Paraglaciecola sp. L3A3: one gene and its partners. The protein of the gene in region 2 interacts with the protein of the main gene of each other region in a pairwise test. Links are inferred from orthologs where the notes say so. Each region holds a gene or a part of one and is shown on either strand. Other genes may lie near its edges.

Region 1 (6,566 bases), 3.7 Mb from region 2 along the record:
TCTATTATTACCTTTTACCGATTTAGCTGGCGCGAAAACAGTCGCAGAAGATTTACTCGACAAAGTACGTAAACAGAATATACCTTCGGCTACTGGAGCTTCTCACGAGATAGTCACTATTAGCATTGGTGCCGCTACTTTTTCGCCGACAGAAAAAACTTGCACTTTATCAAATGCAACCGAATTACTCGATAAGGCCGACACCAACTTATTTAAAGCTAAACAAGCCGGTCGAAACCGTTGTGTCTGGGATTAAACATTCACACTTATTAAGCCTAGAGTGATGAAAATAACAATCAATATACATATGTGTGGTTTAAATATTTTTAGTATCAAAAATCCTGCAATCACCCATACGAGATCAAACAAATCAGTTATCGCACTAGTCAATATCGGATTATAAAATGCGGCAATGAGTAGTCCCACAACGGCAGCATTGATTCCCCTTGTTGCAGCCAAAAAATAACAATTAGCAAGCAATGTTTGCCAAACATTTCTTAACGCTAATACCAGTAAAAATCCCGGTAAAAAGATAGCTAAAGTGGCTAATAAAGCGCCAGTCAATGGAACTGCTGGATTCATTATACCGCCAATATATGTGGCAATCGTAAACATCGGGCCAGGAACACCTTGCGCGGCTGCATAGCCAAAAACAAATGCATCCTGACTAATGCTATCTCCTAGTGATGCCTGTAATAAAGGTAAAACTACATGTCCGCCTCCAAATACCAAACTGCCACTCTGAATAAAGGGCGCTAACATATTGGCATAACTTGCAGACCAACTAACCAAGCTCAGTGCAAATAAAACCAAAAACACTAACAATGGCCAGTAACTAAATTTATTTGAGTCAAACTTGAAGGGCACACTTTTTTCTGTTGTACGGCTCGTTAACACACCTATTGCCGCACTGCTTAATATCACAAATATTTGCCACAAAGGAGAGCTCACCAGCATTAACAAAGCGGCACTTGAAAGAGCAATACTTATGGCAACTTTAGTTTTACAAAAACTCTTAAACATACTAATCACTGCATCAAGTACGACTACTACAGCTAATAGTTTAAGGCCATATATTAAACCCACTAACCAAGGCTTAGACTGGCTAAAATCTGTAATTGAAGCCAAAGAATACATCAAGATAAACGACGGCAAAGTAAAACCAATAAAGGCAGCAACTCCCCCCCATAAACCTGCTTTATGTAAACCAATAGCAAAACCAATTTGGCTGGAACCTGGACCGGGTAAAATTTGGCTCAGACTAATGAGATTCGCGTACTCGTCATTTTTAAGCCATTGCAATTTATCGACAAAAGTCGATTTGAAATAGCCAATATGTGCAGCTGGCCCGCCAAAACTGACGCAGCCCAAAAGTAGGAAATGTAAAAATATGATTAACAGCTGTTTAATGAGTGCCATGTTCAACAAATCTGGTATTCCTACTAATTACTAATTACTTTATTTCTGCCACCATTTTTAGCGGTATATAAATTTTCATCAGCCATGCGTATCATTCCATTAATACCGCCTTTAGTTTGACTAGTTAAACCGACACTTACAGTACAATATATGTGTTGCTTTTCAAAAATCAGAGTTGTATTTTGCAAAGCGACACGAAATACATTCATGATTTCGAATACTTTTTCTGCATTAGTATTTGTAAAATAGACACAAAATTCTTCACCACCAAAACGAGCAGCAATATAGTCAGCAAAAAAATCAGCTACCAATTTAGCTATTTCTTTTAAAGCATAATCTCCGCAATCATGGCCATAAGTGTCATTTATATTCTTGAAATGGTCGATGTCAATAATGGCTAAACTCTGTTGTTTCGGTTTGTTTTTTTGTATGGCTTCAACACAAGAAAAAAAATGTCGTCGGTTAGGTAAACCAGTCAAATAATCGGAATTTGCCACACGTTTTATGGTGGCTATATTCTCTAACCTCTCAACATTTTGCATGATCCGGCAGAGAAATTCTTCATGGCAATAAGGCTTATATAAATAATCATTAGCGCCACTTTTAATAAACCGAGCTGATAGTCCATTATTGCTATCAGTTGCGATACCTATAATCCCCAAGTCTTCTTCACTATATGTTCTACGTAACTTAGAAATCATTTGTAAACCAGACATGCCTGGAATGTTTTCATCAATAATTGCCAGTTTAATAGTAGATTGATTAGTTAACACTTGTATAGCTTGGCTGGCATTTTGTGCTTCATAAGTAATAAAATTATGCCTTCTTAATAATGAAACCATTGCACTTCTATCCACTCGTGAATCATCTACTACCAATACGCCTACTTTTTTATTTTTATCTAATCTTGCCAATAATCTTGTGAGATATTCATAAACTTGAGCATTTTCTTTGGGAATATAATCAACTATATTTTTTTGCAGAATATCAATTCTGATTTCATCATCTAAGGTATCAGTTACCACTATTGTGGGTAAGAAAGATTGAATGGCAAAATCAACTGCCTGTCCCTTAGTTGCATCTGGCAAATTAAAGTTAACGACTGCACACAAATACTCTTCAGGTGCAGAAGCTGAAAACACATGTTTTGCTTCGATTAAACTAGCGGTAGATACAGGACGCAAACCCGCCTTAGAAATCAAGTTTCGCAGTACTTTCATGCTACTTGAGTCATATTCAATAATCAGTACTTTACGTTGCATAAATATAGAATCACTAAAAACCGGTTAACTTAGGTGTGGTTATTACACAATAGATATAACAAAAAACAACACATTTAATCCAACTATACTTTAGTTAACTTAGCAAACGACATCACCAACCATTTAGTACCGAATTCATCAAAGTTAATTTGCACTCTGGCATGCTCACCCGACCCTTCATAATTTAGCACTGTACCTTCAGCAAATTTAGGATGGCATACCCTTTCACCTAACTGAAATCCTGTCGATTCAAATGCAGTATGCCCAGTAGTTGCCGTAAAACGGTTTTGTACCGGTCGGCTAATAGTGGTGCGCAAGCGGACTTCTTCAATACACTCAGCGGGGATCTCTTTAATAAACCGTGAAGGAGTATGATATTTGTCTTGCCCATAAACGCGTCTGTTCTCAGCATAAGTGATATACAACTTTTGCATTGCACGTGTCATACCGACGTAACAAAGACGTCTTTCTTCTTCGATTTTGCCAGGCTCATCATTGCTCATCTGACTAGGGAACATGCCTTCTTCTACCCCAACCAGAAACACCAATGGAAACTCTAAACCTTTAGATGAATGAATTGTCATCATTTGCACCGCATCCTGATGACTATCAGCCTGTGTTTCACCTGATTCTAAAGAGGCATGAGCTAAAAAAGCAGATAAGGGAGTCATATTATCAGCCTCTTCAGGCACGACAAATTGTTTACAAGCCGTCACTAATTCTTCCAAGTTTTCAATTCTAGCTTGGGCTTTTTCACCTTTTTCTGCTTTATACATAGCAAATAGGCCAGAATGTTTGATCACATGATCAGCTTGTTCCTCAAGAGGTAACTGCGCAATATCTTGGCCTAACTGACTAATAAGTTGAATGAAAGCACTTAATGCATTAGATGCGCGGCCGGTTAGACGTTTTTCCTGTAACATCCGCTGACTTGCATCCCACATAGACAATTCTTGTTCTTTGGCTAGTTCGCGGATCTGCGATAAGGTCTTGTCCCCCATGCCACGAGTAGGGGTATTCACTATTCTCTCAAATGCCGCATCATCAATAGATTGATTAATTAAGCGCAAATACCCAAGGGCATCACGAATTTCCTGGCGTTCAAAAAAGCGTAATCCGCCATATATTCTGTAAGCGATTGATTCTTGAAGTAAGGCTTCTTCGAGTACCCGTGATTGAGCATTATTACGATATAAAATGGCGCAATCAACCAAGGCATTACCAGTATCACGCCACTCTTTTATTCGAGAGATGTTAAATCTAGCTTCATCAAGTTCATTAAAACCTGCATACAAAGAAATCGTTTCTCCATTGCCATCTTCAGTCCATAACTCTTTACCTAGACGCCCCTGATTATTATCAATAACAGCATTAGCGGCTTGTAATATATTGCCCGTAGAACGATAATTCTGTTCTAATCTAACGGTTTTAGCAGTAGGGAAATCTCGCAAAAAATGCTGTATATTTTCTACATTGGCACCTCGCCAACCATAGATAGACTGATCGTCATCCCCCACAATAATCATATTATTGCTTGGCGCAGCAAGTAACCTTAACCAAGCATATTGAATATTGTTAGTATCTTGAAATTCGTCAACTAATATCGCTCTAAAACGTTTTTGGTAATGGGCTAATATGTTAGGGTTGTTCAGCCATAATTCATGAGCTCGTAACAATAACTCAGCAAAATCAACTAACCCAGAACGGTCACAGGTTTGTTGATATACCTGATAAATCTCGCGCATTTTTTGTTGATTAGCATCTCCGTAGGTCTCAATATGCTCAGGGCGTAAGCCTTCATCTTTGTTACCATTGATATACCATTGTACTTGTTTAGGCGGCCAATGTTTCTCATCAAGATTAAGACTTTTAATCACTCGTCTAACCATTCGATATTGGTCATCAGAATCTAAAATAGTGAAGTTTTCAGGTAAGTTAACGTCTGCATAATGGGTGCGTAATAACCTATGGGCAATACCATGAAAGGTACCAATCCACATGCTATATAAAGGACTTCCTTGTAGTTGCTCTATTCGCCCGCGCATTTCTTTGGCTGCTTTATTGGTAAAGGTCACAGCTAAAATGCCATAAGGAGCAATACCTTCCACTTCCATTAACCAAGAAATTCTATGCACTAAGACTCGTGTTTTGCCACTACCGGCACCAGCTAAGATCAGCATGTCAGTGGCAGAAGCAGCAACTGCATCACGTTGTTTATCGTTTAGTTCATCAAGAAGTCTAGATACGTCCATGGGCAAATTTTGAAAAGGATATTTGCCTTTACTATAACAAAGCACTGTATTTAAATACACTAATGAAAGCAATACTCAGCAGAATGCCCTGCTAATTTGTGCCTATATTGCAAAGAAAAGCATTTATACCTTTTATTTTTCTACTTCATCCCCAAAAATAAGGTTAGTAGAAATACCTTTGAAAATGATGAGACAAAGTGATGAGCATTGAATTTTGGCAACAACTAAAACTAGAAGCAAAAAACTTAAGTGAAAGTGAACCTTTGTTATCTAGTTATGTACACACATGTATTCTTGCTCACCATAACTTTGAAACCTCTTTAGGTTTTATCCTATCGAATAAACTAGCAGATAAAGTCATGGGCTCATTAACCATCAAAGAAATGTTTGAGCAATGTTATCTGCTACACCCAGAAATAGCTGAAGCAGCTATGTTCGATATTCAAGCTGTGTTTAATCGAGACCCTGCGGTGAACACTCATTTAACAGTACTGCTCAATTTTAAAGGCTTCCAAGCAATCCAAGTGCACAGACTAGCTAATCAACTGTGGAAAATGGGTCGAAAAGAGCTAGCTCTCTTTATTCAAAGTCGTAATTCAGAAGTTTTTGCTATCGACATCCACCCTGCAGCTCATATAGGCCAAGGAGTGATGTTCGACCATGCGACAGGGATTGTAGTAGGCGAAACTGCGGTAATTGAAGACAATGTGTCTATCATGCAATCCGTCACCTTAGGTGGTACAGGTAATGAAGCAGGCGACCGACATCCTAAAATTCGTCAAGGGGTAATGATTGGGGCAGGAGCCAAAATATTGGGTAATATTACTATAGGTGAAGGAGCCAAAATTGGCGCCGGTAGTGTTGTTTTAAACGACGTACCTGCACATGTTACCGTCGCTGGTATCCCGGCCAAAATTGTAGGTAAACCTAGATGCCAGAACCCTTGCGAAACCATGCAACAAAATATTCTAGAAGACTAACTCTAATAATTGATTGAGTGACTGTAACTGCACATGAGGTAAAGTAAGTGTCTGCTCACTATTAAGCGACATTTCTCTATCTTCTGCGTACCAAGCGGCTTGATAGCCTGCTCGAATTGCTCCAAATACGTCTTTCTCTAAATTATCTCCCACATGCAAAATATTTTTAGCCGGTATTGCTAACATATCTTGAGCCGCATCAAACATAGCTATGTTTGGTTTCATAGGTACTGTCACACTAGATTTAAAACAGGCTGATAAATAATCGGCAATGCCAATTTTTTCAACGTCTACATTACCGTTGGTAATAGCCACCAGAGGTATTTTCTCGGCTAATGTTTTTAAAATCCAATGAATATTAGCATCGACAGAAAAATTACTGCGCTGATCATAAAAGTGTTGAAAACACCGCCTGGCTGCATCAACAGCTTGCTCTTCGTTATAACCAAGTTGCTGAAACCCAAGCTGTAAAGAGCGAAATCTAAGCTGGCCAATATCATTATGTAATATGGGATGATCTATTAGTAACTCTTTTTCTATTTTACGCCAGTACTGTGTATCTAAAGACTTAGTGATAGAGAACTCCTTATGCTGAAACGCTCGCAACGATGCCGTAGCATTTTTAATTACGCTGCCGTTTTCATATAAAGTAT
Region 2 (6,567 bases):
CCTACCATAGATAATTCATCATCTGCTTTATAATTGCGTTTATCCGCCATGTACAAAGAGCGCATAAAGTTAGGTTTTGCGCTAGCACATAAAGGCAGACATAAGCAGATTAGGAAAAATATTGTTTTCATATCAAGAAGCAAGACTGAACTGTCAAAAAAAATTAATTATACAGCGTTTAAAGCTGAATGTTGATAGTAAATTATAATCTATGGCTTATGAAAAGTTGGTTTCATCACAGCGAGTACACTTTTCGCTTCCATCAGAGCGTATTTTATCGCATCTTCCAAGCCTTCTTGGTCCAGTTGTAGTTGATTTGTCACAGTAGGGGGGATTAGCTCATTGATTGAATAGAGATGGTCATTAGACATGGCAATGCCGGCTCTTACTGCGATAAATACAATCGCGGCTTCTCTACTTTCTATGGCTTTATTTTCATTATGTGCATATTCAACAGGTAAATATACCTGGGTCGGAAGATTCCAATATTTTAGTAAGTTTGAGCTACAGTTCGTATAGTTAAACCCTAAGACTTGATGTTGTAATTTCCATGGGGTGATTTGTTTATTGTATTGATTGCACTGGATGGCTAAATCAGGTGAATTTATTGCGACTAATAATTCTCCTAAATTGTGTAATAGTCCTAATAAGAAAAAACGTTCACTGCCTCTAATCTTAACGATTTTAGCTAAATGTTTGGCTACTAATGCGGCATAAATACTTTGTAACCAAAAACGCTTTAGATCGATAACATCAGAACTGAAATGTTTAAAAGCTGAACTGGCCGTTTCAATCATTAATAAGTTATATAGAGCTTCACCGCCGATAATATTAATCGCTTTACTTAGTGAATCTATTTGTGATTCAAATCTAAATAAAGGGCTATTGGCTAATTTTAGTAACTTTGATGATAGCGAGGGGTCTAATGCAATTAAGTTGCTGATGTCATCAAGATCTGATTTCTTGTCGTCTAACATGGCACGTATACGAGTGCATATATCAGGTAATGCAAAAGAATGACTGGCAACTTTGGCAATATTTTTGGGATCTATTGAAGGCATGGCAACCAATGTTAGTGATGATAAGGATTTAGTATAAACATCTGTTACATAAATAGAGAGCCTTTTATTAAAAACGCTCAGGCTTTATTACTTTTAAGTCAATTTAATCAAATATATCAAACTGTTGTGTATTATCTGGCGTTTTCTTTTTATTAGTTTTTTGTTGTTTCGCTCGTTTTTTCCTTAATCCACAAGCTTTAATTATTTTACTTTGCACATCTTGTTCTAATGAATTCCAGTGTAATCGTTCCTCCCTTGAACGGAAACAGCCCAAACAGAACCCTTTGGGACCTGACTGACAAACACCTATGCAGGGGCTGTTGATTTCAAAGATTTCAATTTGCTTCAAAGGGTAATCTCAATGCAAAAATGTGATTGACCATGAAAGTATAATACAAAAAAGGCCACTTTTAGCGGCCTTCAGAGTAAAATATCAGTATTATCCAATCTCACCAAAATTTTTGATACTCCCTATATGTTTCCCCATCATTCGGTTACTTGTAATGATGAGGCTTTCAATATTGAGCCGTTGATATCTGACCAATTTGCCAATGTATTATTCTGGGCATTGACGAATATAGGCTTGGCTGCCCTCATCACTGGTTAATAATATGGCGCTTTCATCTTTAATAATACATCTACCATCTGCTGCTTTAGCTGTAATGTGAGTGCCGTTATACTCAAATGCTTTTAATTGGCATTGCTCAAAACTTAATGGCTCTGTAACAGTTTGGGTGCTATGACTCCAATTGGAAAACAAAGTATTCCCTTCGTTCCAAAAAGTATTTTGTTGTTGTGGTGTAATGCTACAAGCTCGGTATTTCAAAGCATATATCGAACCAGTGCCACCGGCACCACCTCCCATATTAATTGTTATAGACCCGTCATCGCTATAGTCTCGCACAATTGACATTGAGCGGCTAAAACGTTCATCTGTGTCTAAAGGTAATATAAAACCTCCTTCTGTTTCATTTAGGCGGGTAAATGTTTTAATGGTTTTATCTGCATTTAAATAAAGAATATAGCCTACGCCATTATTATGTTGGTTAGCACCTGTTACTAAATCAGGTATACCATCACCGTTTAAATCTCCAGCGGCTACCATTGCATGGCCAAAATGCCCTCCAGTCGTTCCATTCGGATTTGAATTAATGGCTATAGTTTCGTTAAAACCTGCCAGCCCTGGTGCTATTTTTAGTTTGTCTACAACATGGTGGGTTTCATTATCTAAAGATAAAATCCAAATTGCTCCAAGGCCGTTATCAGATTGAAATGCCCCAACAGCTAATTCTTGGGTGCCATCATTATCTAAGTCCCCTAATAAGGCAGACTCTCTGCCGCCAAAAGTATCATTGTTATTTAAGCCATTGTTAAAACCAGCCATGTTTTCACCTATAGTCACAATATCATCAACTATGAGCTTAGAGTCTTGATTGAAAAATAATAAGTGGATGACACCACCATTTTTGGCATTCGGCTCCGCAGCAACCAAATCAATTCGACCATCTTGATTTAGGTCGCCCACGGCACTTAGGCCTTGGGCAATAATATCGGTGTTTTTCACCATAGATTTAACGTGGCCACTGCGCTCAAGGTGGAGAATATAAATAGCAGGCACCACACCTGAAGGTGCTGAAACCGCAATATCGGGAATATCATCACCGTTATAGTCTCCAATTCCAGCAACGCCATAACCAAAAAAGCTTCCTGCTACTAATATTTCTGAAAAGCTTCCCTCTAGCATAGAGATTTTTTGATTTGAATGAACACTGCCATCCTCATTCATAAACAAAATGTAAACAGCGCCGGCATCAGTTGCACCATCGTCATCAGAACGTGCGCCCACAACTAAATCAGGTATACCATCACCATTTATGTCTCCAGCTCGGTCGTGATCTCTACCAAATCGATCGCCGCTATCTAAATCAGCATTGAGGCCGCTTTCGCCGCTAACAATATGAACATACTCAATAGGTTCAAATGCCTGAAATTGGTCTTCGGATAGTTCAGGTGTTATTGGTTCTGGGGGGCTAACAACAGGTGGTATTGATGGTGCTGAAGATTCGGGGAGTACAGGGGTATCTGAACCACCACAAGCTTGTAATCCTATCCCTATAGCAAGAATGGGTAAAAAAAGTATTTTAGTAAGCATAATTTTCTTATTTTTGGTTAAGTTTTAAAGTTGAGTCGCAGCAAATATTTTTAAAAATAAACTTTTCATAATATGTTCAATGGATATTTTGATAATACTTAATAAAAACAGACGCAACGTAAACATAAGGTAAAGGAGTGTAAAGTTCAGGAAAGACGTTGCCTTAGTTCGCGATTTTATATGAATCTTTTTTGCTGCTGAAAAATAGCGAGATAGGAAGATATGGGTATATTCGAAAAAAGTGATGGATGGCTAAGTGTGAACCCTATTCAGTGAAAAATAATTTAATAAAAAAAGGGCCTTTCGGCCCTTTTAGATTTATTTTTCCAGAAAAAGAGTGATTACTTTTTCTTTTTGACAGCTTTTGCATTCGGTAAATCAGTGATTGAACCTTCGAATATTTCAGCGGCTAAACCAATTGATTCGTTAAGCGTTGGGTGAGCATGGATAGTTAAACCCACATCTTCAGCATCAGCGCCCATTTCAACGGCCAAACAAACTTCACCTAACATTTCACCCGCGTTGATACCAACAATGGCACCACCCAGTACACGGCCAGTTTCTTTGTCGAAGATCATTTTGGTTTTACCTTCAGTACGGGCAGAAGCAATGGCACGACCAGAAGCAGCCCAAGGGAAGTTAGACACTTCAATTTTTAAACCTTGCTCTTTTGCTTCACGTTCAGTTATACCTACCCAAGCCATTTCTGGATCGGTATAAGCAATTGAAGGAATACAACGTGGGTCGAATACGTGTTTTTTACCAGAAATTACTTCAGCCGCACAATGTGCTTCGTGAACTGCTTTGTGAGCAAGCATAGGTTGACCAACTACATCACCGATAGCAAATATGTGGTTAACATTAGTACGTAATTCGTTGGTTACGTTAATAAAACCACGCTCATCAACCGCAACGCCTGCTTTTTCAGCGTCGATTAGTTTACCGTTTGGTTTACGACCGACAGCCACCAAGATCTTGTCATAACGTACTTGACCTTCTGGGGCGTTTTTACCTTCAAAAGTAACGTATAAACCATCATCTTTAGCTTCTACTGCAACAACTTTAGTAGACAACATAATGTTGAATTTTTTCTTGTTGTAGTTAGTGTAAATTTTAACGATATCAGCATCTGCTGCTGGCACTAGTTGGTCAGCAAATTCAACTACAGAAACGTTAGAACCTAAGGCTTTATAGACGGTGCCCATTTCTAGGCCGATAATACCGCCACCTAGTACTAACATTTCTTCTGGTACATCTTTAAGTTCTAAAGCGCCAGTAGAGTCGATAACACGAGGGTCGTCATTTGGGATGAAAGGTAAATCAACAACAGAAGAACCCGCAGCGATAATAGCGTTATCAAAAGTAATAATAGAAGTGCTACCGTCATTACCTTTTACTTCAACCGTTTTGTCTGAAGTGAATTTTCCGTAGCCAAAAACAGTTGTTACTTTACGTGCTTTAGACATGCCACCTAAACCACCGGTTAACTGGCTAATTACGCTTTCTTTCCAACCACGAATTTTATCTAAATCGATTTGTGGCTTACCAAACGTTACACCATGAGAAGCCATGGCTTCTGCATCGTCAATCACTTTAGCTACGTGTAATAATGCTTTAGAAGGAATACATCCTACATTTAAACACACACCACCAAGCGTTTCGCGGCTTTCGACCAATACTACATCTAAACCTAAATCTGCTGCACGGAACGCTGCTGAGTAACCACCAGGGCCGCCGCCTAATACTACTACTTGAGTTTTAATATCGCTCATGTGAACCTCAATTCTGTTATTTGAACCAGTAAGTTAATGAAATAAGTTACTGTGTAAATTCTGTTTATTCTAAAAATGAGAGGTAATAACTGTGTTATTACCTCTCAACAATTAAAGTACTAATCTACGTAAATCAGTTAAGTTATTAGCAACCTCAGTTGAGAAAGCTGCACCTTCAGCGCCATCAATCACTCTATGGTCGTAAGATAAACTTAACGGTACCATTAAGCGTGGTTCGAATTCAGTACCGTTCCACTTAGGTTTCATATCTGATTTAGAAACACCTAAAATTCCCACTTCTGGCGCATTTACGATTGGCGTAAATGCTGTACCACCAATACCACCTAAGCTAGAAATAGTAAATGTACCGCCTTGCATGTCGGTCGCTTTAAGCTTGCCGTCACGGGCTTTACCAGAAATAACAATTAACTCTTGAGAAAGTTCTTCAATGCCTTTTTTGTTAACGTCTTTGATAACTGGAACAACCAAGCCACCAGGTGTCGCTACCGCGATACCAATATTGATGTATTTCTTAAGGATCAAGCTAGCGCCATCTTCAGACAATGAAGAGTTCATGCTAGGGAATTTCTCTAACGCACGAGCTACCGCTTTCATTACAAATACAAGCGGCGTAATTTTTAAGCCAGTCTTTTTCTTTGCATGATAAGCATTTTGCTCTTTACGGAAGTCCTCAATATCTGTGATATCCGCTTCATCAAACTGGGTAACATGTGGAATCGTTGCCCAGTTGCGATGTAAGAATGGTCCAGAAATCTTTTGAATTCGACCTAATGGTTTTTCTTCAATTTCACCAAATTTACTAAAATCAATTGGTTTAACAGTGGCAATTTGTAAAACATTGTCGCCAACCACGGCATTACCGCTAGCGGCTGCTTTTGGTGCGGCTAACGCAGCTTTAACATATGCTTGTACATCTTCTTTTAAGATACGGCCTTTACGCCCCGTACCTTTTACTAAGCTAAGATCTACTCCAAACTCACGGCCTAAACGACGAATAGCAGGAGAAGTGTAAACTTTACCAGATGCTTTAAAGTCACTTGCTAATGGTGCCACTGGTGCTGCTTTCGCTGTTGGCGTCGGAGCGGGGGCTGCTGCCGGAGCAGGTGCTTCAGTTTGAGCAACAGGTGCTGCAATTGCTTCACCAGCTTTGGTCTGAAGTTTAATAACAAGTGTCCCTTGTTTAACTTTATCACCAGTGGAGATAAATACCTCTTTCACTGTACCAGCATGAGTAGACGGAACGTCCATAGTCGCTTTATCAGTTTCTAAAGTAATTAACCCGTCTTCGGCTTCAATTTCATCACCTACCGCAACCAATACGTCGATTACGTCAACTTCACCATCTTCACCAATATCAGGAACCGCTACTTCAATTAACTCGCTTGGCGTTGCTACTGAAGCAGGCGCTGCAGTTTGAGCGACAGGAGCAGCTTCTGCAGTTGGAGCCGGAGCTTCAGCAACAGGTGCCGCAGATGCACTTGGTGCACTGCCAGCCACTTCAAGTTTAATAACAAGTGTCCCTTGTTTAACTTTGTCCCCGTTTTTGATAAAGACTTCTTTC
Region 3 (6,408 bases), 480 kb from region 2 along the record:
TTGGCGCGTATTGAAGTACTCCAGCAATAGATTGGCGTTCTAACAAAGCTGAACGAACAAATGAATCATGACCACCTAACACTAGATCACCAGCGCTTGAAGTTGCCGAGTCTGTTGCACGTCTGTCGCTACCTTGATTAACGTCTGCGTATCCCCACGCTCTGAATTGTTCTTCTTGACGAGGTGTTTCCATTGACGCCAACACTAGTGCTATACCTATAGTGTCATCAGCAAAAGAGTCTACGTAATTTAACGATAACCTATGACCTGTATTATCAAAATCGGGATTAGCCGAGTCTTTGCCATTTTGCTCAAAATTTCCATTTACTGTGATGGTTCTGTCTTTGCCCAAAGGTTTAATGGTTTGTAAATCAACCGTGCCTCCAATGCCTTGAGTCGTCATGCCGGCTTCAGGAGTTTTACTAACCACAATGTTTGAAATAATTTCAGTTGGGTAAAGGTCATACTCTACCCCTCTGTTGTCACCCATCCCCAAAAGCTCGCGACCATTAAGCGATGTGCCCACATAATTTTCGTTAAACCCTCGGATTGACAAACCACTTGTACGACCATTTCTGCGTTCACCTGCCAAACCAGGTAAACGAGCTAGAGATTCTGCCACACTAGTATCGGGCAGTTTACCTATGTCTTCTGCAGACAAAACTTCGACGATTGATGTGCTTTCTTGTTTTATTGCTTGAGCTCTTATCAAACTACCGCGAATGCCGGTAACTTGAATAACCTCAGTATTGTCTGCAGCTTCTGCGTTTGTTTCTTGCGCCAAAGCTGGACTTGCACTAAGTCCAAAACCACTGGTAAGTAGAGCGGCTTTAATTAAATTCAGTTTAAAATGTGTCATATGTGTTTCCCGTTTCAGGTATGTATCTGAGCGAATAGTTAATTTTTACGCTTTCATTAAATATGGCCGGATATTACATTCATCTAGAGTGATGACTCAATCGTTTGCATACGTATTCAGAAAACAAACCAATACATTTAGTTAACCAAAAAGAAACATACAAAACAATAAAATTAGCGATAAAAAACCAACTAAACAATTGATTTAATTTAAATTTAAATACATTCACCCATGTAAAAAAAGTAACGACAACACACGCATCTTTGCATACGTATTCAAACAAACAAGAACAACAATTAATTAACAAAATAGTGGTAAATGACCCACTTGAGTAATTAGAAAAACTAGAAAAAGAAATAATACCGCAAGGATAAGCGTCAACTTAATCGTAAAATGTAGATAGCTATTTAACCTGAATACTGAATAAGCCGAACCTATCTATAGCGTTCTTTTTGTGCCTAGCGGCGTTGGATTGTCTAGCAATAACACGTTATTACGTACAACAATCCACCTGTCTACACACGAAAATTTCCTCACCGGGTAAGCATTCAGGTGAGGTGATTTGGGTGAACGTTATTAAGCTATTGAATTATAATGATAAATTAAGATTAGACGATACTTCTTATTCAGTACTCAGGTTAACTAAACTTCACTGCTCCAGAAAAGCCTATAAAGCTTTTACATGGGCATATATACCTTGCTGGGGAATATATTATATCAATCCGTATTGATAAGTGTGCACTCAGCGAGAATTTAAATGAGCTTAATCAAGGCGCTTGAATGAAGCTTTTTATTAAAAAAGAGCCAGTGCTCTTTTGAGTTCGAGCAACGCAGTGTAAGCGCATCTAAAACTCGCCTGAAGGAATGCCCCAGCGGCTTTTGCCCTGCGTTCTCGGTATTTGAAAGGGAACAACCATTCCTGCACAAAAATGTCTGGAACATTTTTGAACAGCTCCGCTGGCTCAAGCGAAAGCCAGGATGCCTGAAGTACACCGACGCCTTATTCAAAAACCGCTGGATGCATTCAGAGAGAGCACTTATCAATATGGATTGGTATTACGGCCTTTCCATGGCTAATCTCATTGGCAATAGCACTTGCTTAAAGCGCAGCAGACATGGCCTATCAAAAACCTTAATAATGACATTGAGCGTAACGAATAACCTTAGAGTGCAACACATAAATAAAAATGACTAAGTCATGTTCAACCCACTTAGTGAATGCTCATCAAAAAACAAAAAACCCGCTAATAGCGGGCTTCTAATTTTTTAATATCGTTTAGAATTAAGGTAAATTACCAACCGGTAATTTCACGTAACCCTTTACCGATATCAGCAAGAGAACGTACAGTCTTAACACCTGCCGCTTCTAATGCTTTAAACTTCTCGTCAGCTGTTCCTTTACCACCAGCGATAATTGCGCCAGCGTGGCCCATACGTTTACCTTCAGGTGCAGTTACACCAGCAATGTATGAAACAACAGGCTTAGTGACATGGGCTTTGATATATTCAGCTGCTTCTTCTTCAGCAGAACCACCAATTTCACCAATCATCACAATTGCTTCAGTTTCTGGATCTTCTTGGAACAATTTCAAGATATCAATGAAGTTTGAACCAGGGATAGGGTCGCCGCCAATACCTACGCAAGTAGATTGACCAAAACCTTCATCAGTAGTTTGTTTAACTGCTTCGTAAGTCAAAGTACCTGAACGAGAAACAATCCCTACTTTACCAGGCTTATGGATATGGCCAGGCATGATGCCGATCTTACATTCCCCAGGAGTAATAACACCTGGACAGTTAGGACCAATCATACGAACACCTTTCACAGTCAAGTATTCTTTAACAAACAACATATCGATTGTTGGAATACCTTCAGTGATACAAATGATCAATTCAATACCTGAATCAGCTGCTTCAACAATTGAATCTTTACAGAACGGTGCAGGTACATAGATAACCGATGCTGTTGCGCCTGTTTTCTCTACCGCTTCACGTACTGTATTGAATACTGGTAAATCTAGGTGAGTAGTGCCGCCTTTACCTGGTGTTACACCACCAACCATTTGTGTACCGTATGCAATGGCTTGCTCAGAGTGGAATGTACCTTGACCACCAGTAAAACCCTGACAGATAACTTTAGTATGCTTATTAATTAATACAGACATTATTTGCCCTCCGCAGCTTTAACAACTTGCTGAGCTGCGTCAGTAAGACTACTTGCAGCTATAATATCTAGATCTGAAGCAGCTAATACTTCACGACCTAGTTCAGCGTTAGTACCTTCAAGACGTACAACAACAGGTACGTTAACACCCACTTCTTTAACTGCACCAATAATACCTTCAGCAATCATGTCACAACGAACTATGCCACCAAAAATATTAACTAATACGGCACTAACATTGCTGTCAGAAAGGATAATTTTGAAAGCTTCAGCAACACGTTCTTTAGTTGCACCGCCTCCCACATCTAGGAAGTTAGCTGGCTTGCCACCGTGTAAGTTAACTATATCCATAGTTCCCATTGCAAGGCCTGCACCGTTAACCATACAACCAACGTTACCGTCTAGTGCTACATAGTTAAGTTCCCATTTCGCCGCTTCAGCTTCACGAGCATCATCTTGTGATGGATCGTGCATAGCTCTAACTTTAGGTTGACGATATGCTGCATTACCATCGATAGCCACTTTAGCGTCAAGACAATGAATATCACCGTCAGCTTTGATAACTAAAGGGTTAATTTCGATAAGCGCAATATCAAGGTCAACAAACATTTTTGCTAAACCTAGGAATATTTGTGTGAACTGTTTAATTTGTACGCCTTTAAGGCCCAATTTAAATGCCATTTCACGAGCTTGGTAAGGTTGTGCACCAACAATTGGGTCAATCTCAGCTTTTAAAATCTTTTCAGGCGTTTCTTCAGCAACGGTTTCAATTTCAACACCGCCTTCAGTAGAAGCCATGAAAACGATACGACGAGAAGTACGATCAACAACCGCACCTAAATAAAGTTCATCAGCAATATCAGTACAAGATTCAACAAGGATCTTACTAACTGGCTGACCATGTTCGTCAGTTTGAAAAGTCACTAGGTTTTTACCTAACCACTTTTCAGCAAAGGCTTTGATTTCTTCTTTGGTTTTAACTAATTTAACACCACCAGCTTTACCGCGACCACCAGCGTGTACTTGGCATTTAACCACCCACTCGTTTCCGCCAATTTTATCAGCCGCTGCTGCAGCTTCTTCTGGAGAATCTGTAGCGATCCCTTCAGAGACTGGCAAGCCATATTCTTTGAATAATTGCTTGCCTTGATATTCATGCAAATTCATGGTTTTTTTACCCGTTTAATTTAAGAAAAAAGCCGCTAGTAGGCCGCTTTATTTTATTAGCCACCATTAGTTTAATCATGGTGGCAGCAGGAGATAAATAATTACTTATTTATCTCAATTTTTTTATTCGTTTCTAATCTATTTACACATCTACAGCTTATTTATACATCTAGCAGCAAACGTGTTGGATCTTCTAACATTTCTTTAATAGTCACCAAGAACCCTACTGATTCTTTACCATCAATAATTCGGTGATCATAAGAAAGTGCAAGATACATCATAGGCAAAATTTCAACTTTGCCATTGACTGCCATAGGTCTATCTTGGATTTTATGCATGCCCAAAATAGCACTTTGTGGCAGATTCAAGATAGGTGTAGACATCAATGAACCAAATACCCCACCATTGGTAATAGTAAAGTTTCCGCCCTGCATATCAGCAATACTTAACTTACCATCACGCCCTTTAAGGGCTAATTCTCGAATACCACTTTCAATTCCAGCCATTCCTAGTGAATCCGTATCCTTAAGAACAGGCGTCACTAATCCACGAGGAGTAGAAACTGCAATCGAAATATCGAAATAGTTGTGATAACAAACGTCATCACCATCGATTGAAGCGTTAACTTCAGGGAAACGTTTTAAAGCTTCAGTTACTGCTTTCACATAGAAAGACATAAAACCTAAACGAATACCGTGACGTTTTTCAAATTGTTCTTGATATTGTTTACGTAAATCCATAATAGGCTTCATGTTAACTTCATTGAATGTAGTCAACATAGCTGTGCTATTTTTGGCTTCTAATAAACGGCTAGCAATGGTTTTACGTAAACGAGTCATAGGCACACGTTTTTCAGTACGATTACCTAGCGGTGCGACTGGCGCAGCAACTGATTCAGTTGACGCAGTTTTAGCGGCTGGTGCTTGCAGAGACTTTTCTACGTCTTCTTTAGTGACACGGCCACCTTTACCAGTACCTTTAATACTAGCAGCATCAATACCTTTCTCAGTCAACAAACGACGTACCGATGGGCTTAACGCATCATTATCGTCAGCTTTTGCTTCAGCACTAACGGCAGGTGCAGTCGCCGCAGCGCCTGCAACAAAATTAGCAATCACTTGTTCACCAGTGACAGTTTCGCCTTCTGGAGCAAGAATTTCACTTATTGAACCATCAGCAGGAGCCACTACTTCTAAAACAACTTTATCAGTCTCGATGTCTACTAAGTTTTGATCACGAGAGATAGCTTCACCTGGCTGAACATGCCATGTTGCAATTGTTGCATCTGCCACTGATTCTGGCAGAACCGGTACCTTAATTTCCACTGATTCACCTTTAATATCGGATGTTTGACTAGTTTGAGGGCTTGCTGAAGCGGTTGGTGCAACAGTTGCTGCATCACCTTCTGCGAAGTTAGCAATAGTTTGTTCTCCTAAAACTGTTTCGCCTTCAGCTTGAAATATCTCAGTAACGACACCATCTGCCGGCGCAACTACTTCTAATACAACTTTATCTGTTTCTATATCAACTAAATTTTGATCTCGGCTGACTTTATCGCCAACTTTTACGTGCCAGGTAGCGATTGATGCATCTGCCACTGATTCTGGCAATACCGGTACTTTAATTTCGATGCTCATACTGGTTCCTTATTTAATAGTTAATGCATCATCAACCAATTGTTTCTGTTGCTGGTTGTGAACTGAAATATATCCAACTGCAGGAGAAGCTGACGCATCTCTGCCTGCGTATGTTAATGTGCCGCCTTTTGGTAAAGATGACCAAAAATGGTGTTGACTACAATACCAAGCACCTTGGTTTTGTGGCTCTTCTTGACACCAAACCCAATCTTTAACGGTTTTGTATTTACTCACAACTTGACCAATCTCTGCATGAGGGAAAGGATATAATTGTTCAATACGAATAATCGCTATGTCATCTTGTTCATTCTTACGACGTTGCTCTAATAGATCGTAATACACTTTACCTGAACACATCACAACACGTTTCACTTTGCTCGGGCTGATGTTATCTACTTCATCAATCACATTGTGAAACACACCTTCAGACAATTCTTCCAGACTTGATACAGCAAGTGGGTGCCTAAGTAATGATTTAGGTGACATTACAATCAAAGGTTTACGCATAGGTCTGATCGACTGACGGCGTAACATATTGAAAACCTGTGCAGGGGTAGAAGGGATACATACTTGCCAGTTAT

Evidence for each region.
Region 1: the proteins of lpdA (region 2) and uvrD interact in binary tests that used the Escherichia coli proteins (3 or more experiments, as listed by UniProt). The link is inferred for Paraglaciecola sp. L3A3 from one-to-one orthologs.
Region 3: the proteins of lpdA (region 2) and odhB interact in binary tests that used the Escherichia coli proteins (3 or more experiments, as listed by UniProt). The link is inferred for Paraglaciecola sp. L3A3 from one-to-one orthologs.

What each region holds. Positions count from the first base shown.
Region 1 is NZ_CP047023.1:180,289-186,854, reverse strand. The notes cover bases 2,350-5,326. They hold uvrD (DNA helicase II), read right to left. Parts: upstream 4,934-5,326; coding sequence 2,765-4,933; downstream 2,350-2,764. Other genes in these bases: cysE (serine O-acetyltransferase), read left to right, coding at 5,134-5,326; GQR87_RS00770 (diguanylate cyclase), read right to left, coding at 2,350-2,681. Outside these bases: GQR87_RS00780 (diguanylate cyclase), read left to right, coding at 1-256; chrA (chromate efflux transporter), read right to left, coding at 253-1,419; more of GQR87_RS00770, read right to left, coding at 1,443-2,349; more of cysE, read left to right, coding at 5,327-5,913; GQR87_RS00755 (HAD-IA family hydrolase), read right to left, coding at 5,902-6,566. UniProt on the Escherichia coli protein: A helicase with DNA-dependent ATPase activity. Unwinds DNA duplexes with 3'-5' polarity. Translocates on single-stranded DNA with 3'-5' polarity. Initiates unwinding more efficiently from a nicked substrate than double-stranded DNA.
Region 2 is NZ_CP047023.1:3,854,291-3,860,857, reverse strand. The notes cover bases 2,771-5,748. They hold lpdA (dihydrolipoyl dehydrogenase), read right to left. Parts: upstream 4,986-5,748; coding sequence 3,555-4,985; downstream 2,771-3,554. Other genes in these bases: aceF (pyruvate dehydrogenase complex dihydrolipoyllysine-residue acetyltransferase), read right to left, coding at 5,097-5,748; GQR87_RS16035 (FG-GAP-like repeat-containing protein), read right to left, coding at 2,771-3,213. In the rest of the region: GQR87_RS16050 (YdiY family protein), read right to left, coding at 1-50; GQR87_RS16045 (HDOD domain-containing protein), read right to left, coding at 210-1,061; GQR87_RS16040 (DUF1289 domain-containing protein), read right to left, coding at 1,165-1,410; more of GQR87_RS16035, read right to left, coding at 1,618-2,770; more of aceF, read right to left, coding at 5,749-6,567. UniProt on the Escherichia coli protein: Lipoamide dehydrogenase is a component of the glycine cleavage system as well as of the alpha-ketoacid dehydrogenase complexes.
Region 3 is NZ_CP047023.1:3,374,435-3,380,842, forward strand. Bases 3,590-6,408 are described here. They hold odhB (2-oxoglutarate dehydrogenase complex dihydrolipoyllysine-residue succinyltransferase), read right to left. Parts: upstream 5,828-6,408; coding sequence 4,352-5,827; downstream 3,590-4,351. Other genes in these bases: sucC (ADP-forming succinate--CoA ligase subunit beta), read right to left, coding at 3,590-4,190; GQR87_RS14010 (2-oxoglutarate dehydrogenase E1 component), read right to left, coding at 5,837-6,408. Also shown: GQR87_RS13990 (TonB-dependent receptor), read right to left, coding at 1-859; sucD (succinate--CoA ligase subunit alpha), read right to left, coding at 2,152-3,024; more of sucC, read right to left, coding at 3,024-3,589. UniProt on the Escherichia coli protein: E2 component of the 2-oxoglutarate dehydrogenase (OGDH) complex which catalyzes the second step in the conversion of 2-oxoglutarate to succinyl-CoA and CO(2).